DNA from 3 places in the Nonomuraea sp. WAC 01424 genome. Region 3 is predicted to be linked to each of the others. Evidence: riboswitches for the same ligand, from Rfam matches in the RefSeq annotation. Region 3 holds a riboswitch; each other region holds the start of a gene.

Evidence for each region. Region 3 has a riboswitch for thiamine pyrophosphate ahead of thiO (glycine oxidase ThiO). Riboswitches for the same ligand answer to the same signal wherever they lie in the genome.
Region 1: linked by a shared signal. The riboswitch ahead of thiC (phosphomethylpyrimidine synthase ThiC) and the one ahead of thiO (glycine oxidase ThiO) in region 3 are both predicted to bind thiamine pyrophosphate.
Region 2: linked by a shared signal. The riboswitch ahead of DMB42_RS33795 (cytosine permease) and the one ahead of thiO (glycine oxidase ThiO) in region 3 are both predicted to bind thiamine pyrophosphate.

Annotation. Positions count from the first base shown of each region.
Region 1 covers NZ_QHHZ01000002.1:435,242-437,499, forward strand. Annotated here, with positions in the region: gene thiC (phosphomethylpyrimidine synthase ThiC) at 1-1,378, opposite strand, end outside; TPP riboswitch at 1,371-1,483, opposite strand; gene DMB42_RS07410 (class I SAM-dependent methyltransferase) at 1,520-2,128, shown strand.
Region 2 covers NZ_QHHZ01000013.1:297,264-299,521, forward strand. Annotated here, with positions in the region: gene DMB42_RS33785 (Fpg/Nei family DNA glycosylase) at 1-480, shown strand, start outside; gene DMB42_RS33790 (rhodanese-like domain-containing protein) at 507-830, shown strand; TPP riboswitch at 882-995, shown strand; gene DMB42_RS33795 (cytosine permease) at 986-2,258, shown strand, end outside.
Region 3 covers NZ_QHHZ01000001.1:849,048-851,305, reverse strand. Annotated here, with positions in the region: gene thiS (sulfur carrier protein ThiS) at 1-121, opposite strand, end outside; gene thiO (glycine oxidase ThiO) at 118-1,296, opposite strand; TPP riboswitch at 1,286-1,402, opposite strand; gene DMB42_RS04005 (NAD(P)/FAD-dependent oxidoreductase) at 1,461-2,258, shown strand, end outside.

The DNA of each region.
Region 1 (2,258 bases), on a different contig from region 3:
CGCACATCGAGCAGAAGTGCGCGGTCTTCGCGGGCGCGGCGGGCAGGGTCTCGTCGTGGAAGGCGCGCGCGGTGTCCGGGTCGAGCGACAGGTCGAACTGGTCCTCCCAGCGGAACTCGAACCGGGCGTCGGACAGCGCGTCGTCCCACGCCTGGGCCTGCGGGTGCCCCTTGGCCAGGTCCGCCGCGTGCGCCGCGATCTTGTACGTGATCACGCCGGTCTTGACGTCGTCCCGGTTGGGCAGGCCCAGGTGTTCCTTGGGGGTGACGTAGCAGAGCATGGCGGTGCCGTACCAGGCGATCATGGCGGCGCCGATGCCTGAGGTGATGTGGTCGTAGCCGGGGGCGATGTCGGTGACGAGCGGGCCGAGGGTGTAGAAGGGCACGTCGTCGCAGAGCTCGCGTTGCAGGTCGACGTTCTCCTTGATCTTGTGCATCGGCACGTGGCCGGGCCCCTCGATCATGACCTGCACGTCGTACGCGTGCGCGACCTTGGTCAGCTCGCCCAGCGTGCGCAGCTCGGCGAACTGGGCCTCGTCATTGGCGTCGGAGATCGACCCCGGGCGCAGCCCGTCGCCCAGCGAGAACGTCACGTCGTAGCGGGCCAGCAGGGCGCACATCTCGTCGAAGTGCTCGTACAGGAAGCTCTCGCGGTGGTGGGCCAGGCACCAGGCGGCCATGATCGAGCCGCCGCGCGAGACGATCCCGGTCCTGCGCCGGGCGGTCAGCGGCACATAGGCCAGGCGCACGCCCGCGTGCACCGTCACGTAGTCGACGCCCTGCTCGCACTGCTCGATCAGGGTGTCGCGGTACACCTCCCACGACAGCGCCTCGGGACGCCCGCCCACCTTCTCCAGCGCCTGGTAGATGGGCACGGTTCCGACGGGCACGGGCGAGTTGCGGATGATCTGTTCGCGGGTGTCGTGGATGTTCGGCCCGGTGGACAGGTCCATGACGGTGTCGGCGCCCCAGCGGGTGGCCCAGGTCATCTTCTCGACCTCCTCCTCGACGGAGGAGGTGACGGCGGAGTTGCCGATGTTGGCGTTGATCTTGACGAGGAAGTTCCTGCCGATGGCCATCGGCTCGGACTCGGGGTGGTTGACGTTGGCCGGGATCACCGCCCGGCCGGCCGCGACCTCCTGCCGTACGAACTCGGGGGTCATTCCCTCCCGTACGGCCACGAACTCCATCTCCTTGGTGATCACCCCGCGCCGCGCGGCGCCGAGCTGGGTGACCGGCGACCCCCATGCCGACCGGTCGGTACGGGACGGCCCGGAGGTGTCGTAGAGCCGCACGGACGTGCCGTTCGTGAGCCTGACCTCCCGCATGGGCACCTGAAGGTCACCGATGTGGATCTTGGAAAAGCGCGCGTCGCTCATCGCGCAAACTCCCTTCGCCGGCATTATCCGGAGCAGGTTCTGGCGGTCGGCGGCTGTCAGCCGTCCTCTCAGCCCGGTCCGCACCGGGCTCCCGCGTTGGTCAACCGCGATAATAACTCCGTGCGTGGCAGGATCAAGGGGATGTCTGATCCCATAGCGCACACGACCGCCACCTACGACCGCATCGCGAGCTACTACGACGAGCGGTTCACCGACCCCCCTCCCGCGTTCGCGGCCTTCCGTGAGCGCTTCGCCTCCGCCCTGCCCGCCGGGGCGAGGATCGCGGACCTCGGGTGCGGACCCGGGCGCGAGGCGGCCTGGTTCAAGGAACGCGGACTGGCCCCCGTCGGCGTGGACCTGTCGATCGGCATGGCCAAACTGGCCGCCGGCCGAGGCGTTCCCACCGTTCTGGGCGATCTGCGGTACCCGCCGCTGCCGCCCGCGTCCGTGGACGGCATCTGGTCCGCCGCCGCCCTCCTGCACGTGCCGTCCGAGCAGACCGAGCCGACGTTGCGCGCCTGGCACGCGGTGCTGCGGCCCGGCGGGGTGCTCGGGCTGATCACCGCCCTGGGGGAGAGCGAGGGGTGGGAGCCGGTGCCGTACCGGACCGAGTACGAGCGCTGGTTCGTGCACCGCGACCCAGGCACCCTGCTCGCGGCGCTGGACGCGTGCGGTTTCGAGGTCTCCTGGCACGAGTCGAACGCCACCCACCGCACCTGGTTCAACGTGCTGGCGACGGCTCGCGGCTGACCCCGCCACCTCCGGGGACGCTCGCCCGATATGTGGCGAATTATTCCCCGATGACCGCCATGCCGCTGCACGCGGGCGCCGAGCGTCCCGCGACCGGCATGGCGGCCGGCATGGCGGCCGGCCCCAGGTT
Region 2 (2,258 bases), on a different contig from region 3:
GAGGACGTCCCCGGCATCGCCGCGCTCGGCCCCGACCCGCTCGACGACGCCTTCACCGTCGAGGCGCTCAAGCGGATCGTGGGCGGCAACCGTACCCAGATCAAGGGCCTGCTGCGCGACCAGAAGGTGATCGCCGGGATCGGGAACGCCTACTCCGACGAGGTGCTGCACGTCGCGAAGATGTCGCCGTTCAAGATCGCGTCGTCGCTGACCGACGCGCAGATCGCCGACCTGCACGAGGCCATCGTGACGACGTTGCGCGACGCCGTTGAGCGGGCGCACGGCCTGGCGGCCAAGGACCTCAAGGCGGAGAAGAAGTCCGGGCTGCGCGTGCACAACCGGGCGGGCCAGCCGTGCGACGTGTGCGGCGACACGATCCGCGAGGTGTCGTTCGCCGACTCCGCCCTCCAGTACTGCCCGACCTGCCAGACGGGCGGCAAGCCGCTGGCCGACCGGCGCATGTCGCGCCTGCTCAAGTAGGGGCAGGGGCACGAGATGATGGAGGCATGACCGTTCCTGAGATCGAGGCCAACGCCGTTCCCGACGACGCCTATCTGCTCGACGTCCGCGAGCAGGACGAATGGCTCGCCGGCCACGCCCCCGAGGCCGTGCACATCCCCATGTCGCAGATCCAGGGCCGGGTCGAGGAGGTGCCCGCCGACCGCACGGTCTACGTCGTGTGCCGGGTGGGCGGCCGGTCGATGCAGGTCACGGCGTGGCTCAACCAGCTCGGGCGCGACGCCGTCAACGTGGGCGGCGGCATGCAGTCGTGGGAGTCCGCGCACCGTCCGATGGTCAGCGAGACCGGGCAGCAACCGTTCGTGGCCTGAATGTCCCACTGTGGCGGTTCTGCCGCCATTGAGGCATGATGAGGGCGCCAACTGCATAGTCGCGGGAGCTCGGGGTGCCGGGCTGAGAGGGCAGCAACACAGCCGCTGCCGACCGCCTGAACCTGTCCGGATAATGCCGGCGTAGGGAGTGTGCGATGACGCATGTCGTCGACGAAGTTCCGCTGACCCTTGACGGCGCGCCCCCCAAGACCCTGGGTGTGCTCGACCAGGGCGCCCTCTGGGCCAACCTCGGTGTCAGCCTCCTCGGCTTCTCCGGCGCGCTCATCCTGATCGACCCCTTGGGCGGCGCGCCGCTCAGCCTGGTGGCCGCGCTCGCCGCCGCCGTGGTCGGCAGCCTCATCGGCACCGCCATGGTGGGCCTGTCGGCCATCCCCGGCACGCAGACCGGGCGGCCGGCGATGGTGCTGCTGCGCGGGCTGTTCGGGGCCAAGATGTCGTACGTCCCGTCCGTGCTGAACATCGTGCAGATGCTCGGCTGGGGCGCCTTCGAGCTCTGGGTGATCGCCAAGGCCGCTACCGCGATCTTCGGGGACGTCCCGTACCAGGTGTGGGTGGTGGCGGCGGGAGTGCTGACCACCGCGCTCGCCGTCTGGCCGCTCGGGTCGATCAGGCTCCTGCGCCGGTACGTGACCGCGGGCGTGATCGTGTCGCTGATCTGGTTCACCGTGTCGTTCCTCGGCGAGGCGCCGACGTACACGGGCGGGTCCTGGACGGCCTTCGCCCCGGCCGTCGACTACGTGATCGCCCTGTCGGTGTCATGGGTGCCGATGGCCGCCGACTTCGCCAGGCACTCGCGTTCCAGCCGGGCCGCCTTCACCGGCGTCGTCGGCGGCTACACCGTCGCACAGGTCGCCTGCCTGGCCCTCGGCGTGTACGCGGTGGCCATCGCCGGCACGCAGGCGGTCACGGCCGACGGCATGGCCGTGTTCCAGCCGTTCGTCGCGGCGCCGCTGGGCGCGCTGTTCTTCGGCATCCTCGTGCTGCGCGAGACCGACCAGTCCTTCGCCAACGTCTACTCCACCACGGTCTCGCTGCAGAACCTGTGGCCGAAGGTGGACCGGCGGGTCGTCTCGACCGCGATCGGCGTGCTCACCACGGCGATCGCCCTGGTCGTGGACGTCACGTCCTACGGCGCCTTCCTCGGCGTGATCGGCGCGGTGTTCGTGCCGATGTTCGCGGTGCTGGCCGTCGACTACTTCGTGCTCGGCGGCGCCGCCCGCTGGAACACCGACGAGGACGCGCCCTCGCGCTGGCTGATGCTGGTGCCGTGGGCGCTCGGCTTCGCCGCGTACTGGTTCACCACCTCGACGCCCACGGTCGCCGGATGGGACGCGTTCTGGGCCGGGGCCCGCGACGCGGTCGGCTTCACCCGGGAGACGTGGATGAACGGCGCGCTCGGCGGCGCGC
Region 3 (2,258 bases):
CCACCTCGTCGTTCACGGCCACGGCCACCCCGGTGGTGGCGGTGGTCAGCGTCCGTACGGCCTGGGCCACGGTCGTGCCGTCGGCCACCTCGTGCGCGGCGCCGTTGATCATCACAATCATGAAATTTCCCGAAATCTCGCGGGCGAGCACAGCGCGGCCAGCTCGCCCTCCTCACTCGTCAGAATCTCCGCGCCCGGCGACAGGCCCGCCGTCACCAGGGCCGCCGTGAGCGGGGCCAGCAGCACCCCGCCCCGGTGATGGCCGGTCGCCAGCACGAGCCCCGGAGCCTCGCCGGCCCCGATGAGCGGCAGGTTGTCGGGGGTGCCCGGCCGCAGCCCGGCGACCACGTCGGCCACCTCCAGCTCGGTGACGCCCGGCACCAGCTCCCTGGCGTCGCGCAGCAGCTCGTGCCGCCCGCCCGCGGTCACCCGGGTGTCGAACCCCAGCTCCTCCTGCGTGGCCCCGAGCACCAGCTCACCGTCTCCCCGGGGGACGAGGTAGACGGGGGCGCCGTGCACCGTCCCGCGTACGCACCGGCCGAGCAGCGGCTGCGGCGAGCGCAGGCGCATGATCTGCCCCTTGACCGGCCGTACGGGCACGCCGGCCAGCTCCCCGCTCCACGCCCCGGCGGCCAGCACCACCCGCTCGGCCGCGAGCTCCCGCGCCGCGACACCGGGGGCGGGATCGAGGCGTACGCCGGTGACGGTCTCGCCGTCGCGCAGCAGCCCGGCCGCCCGCGCCCGCACCAGGGGCACGCCCAGCCGGTCGAGCGCGGCCAGCAGCGCCGCCGTGACGCGGCGCGGGTCGACCCAGGCGTCACCGGGGGCCAGCAGCCCGCCGCGCACCGAGGGGGCCAGCATGGGCTCCAGGCGGCGGCACTCGCGCCCGGTCAGCCGCTCCACCCGCAGCCCCAGCTTGTCCATGAACGCCGCCAGCTCGTCGAGCGCCGCCAGGTCGTCGGCCCCGAAGGCGACGTCGAGAGTGCCGTCGGCGCGCAGGTCGAGCCCGCGCCGCGCGGCCTCCCCCGGCCCGCTCCCCCCGAACTCCTCATCCAGGCCCGCGTCGGCGGCCAGCTCGTCGGCGAACGCCGGCCAGCGGCCCAGTGAGGCGGCCCCCAGCCGCAGCAGCGGCTCCTCGGTGTAGGAGACCTCGCTCACCGGGGCCAGCATCCCGGCCGCCGCGTGGGAGGCCCCGCGCGCCGGGGCCGGGTCGACCACCGTGACGGGCAGCCCCTCGCGGGCCAGCCGCCAGGCGACCGACAGCCCGATGACCCCGCCGCCCACGATCACATTCATCCGCGCTCCCTTCGCCGGCATGATCCGGATCAGGTGTCTTGCGGTCGAAGGCCCGGTCAAGCCTTCCTCTCAGCCCGGTCACGGCCGGACTCCCGCGCGTCTTGCGCCTCCAGCCTACGGCCTCGGCGCGACGAGCCGGCACGGCCCCCGTTATGGTCGTGAACGTGAACCATGTCGTAGTGGTGGGAGCGGGCCTGGCCGGGCTGCGCAGCGCCGAGGCCCTGCGCGGGCGCGGATTCGCCGGACGGATCACGCTGATCGGCCAGGAGCGCCATCGGCCGTACGACCGCCCGCCCCTGTCCAAGGCCGTTCTGTCCGGCGCCGCCGACTCCAGCTTCCTGGAGGCCGACCTGGAGTCGCTGGAGGTGGACTTCTGGCCGGGCGTCACCGCCAAGGCGCTGCGCGAGGGCGTCCTGGAGACGACCGAAGGGCAGCTCGGCTACGACGGCCTGGTCATCGCCACCGGAGCCGAACCGATCACCGTGCCCGGCGACGGCCCGCAACACGTCCTGCGCACCCTCGACGACGCCCACGAACTGCGCGCCAGGCTCGTTCCAGGGGCCCGCGTGGCGATCATCGGCGCGGGCTGGATCGGCGCCGAGGTCGCCACCGCCGCCCGCAAGGCCGGCTGCGCGGTGACCGTGATCGAGGCCGGCCCCACCCCGCTCGCGAACGCCGTGGGCCCGGAGATCGGCGCCCGCACCCAAGGCTGGTACGACGGCATCGACCTGCGCCTGGACACCATGGTCGACGAGGTGGACGAAGGCGGCGTACGCCTGGTGGGCGGCGAGTTCGTCGAGGCCCACGTGGTCGTCACCGGCATCGGCGTGCGCCCGGCGATCGAATGGCTGGCCGGCTCCGACATCGACCTGCACAACGGCGTCGTCACCGACGAGCACCTGCGCACGTCCATGCCGGGTGTGGTCGCCGCCGGCGACTGCGCCGCCTGGTGGTCGCGCCGC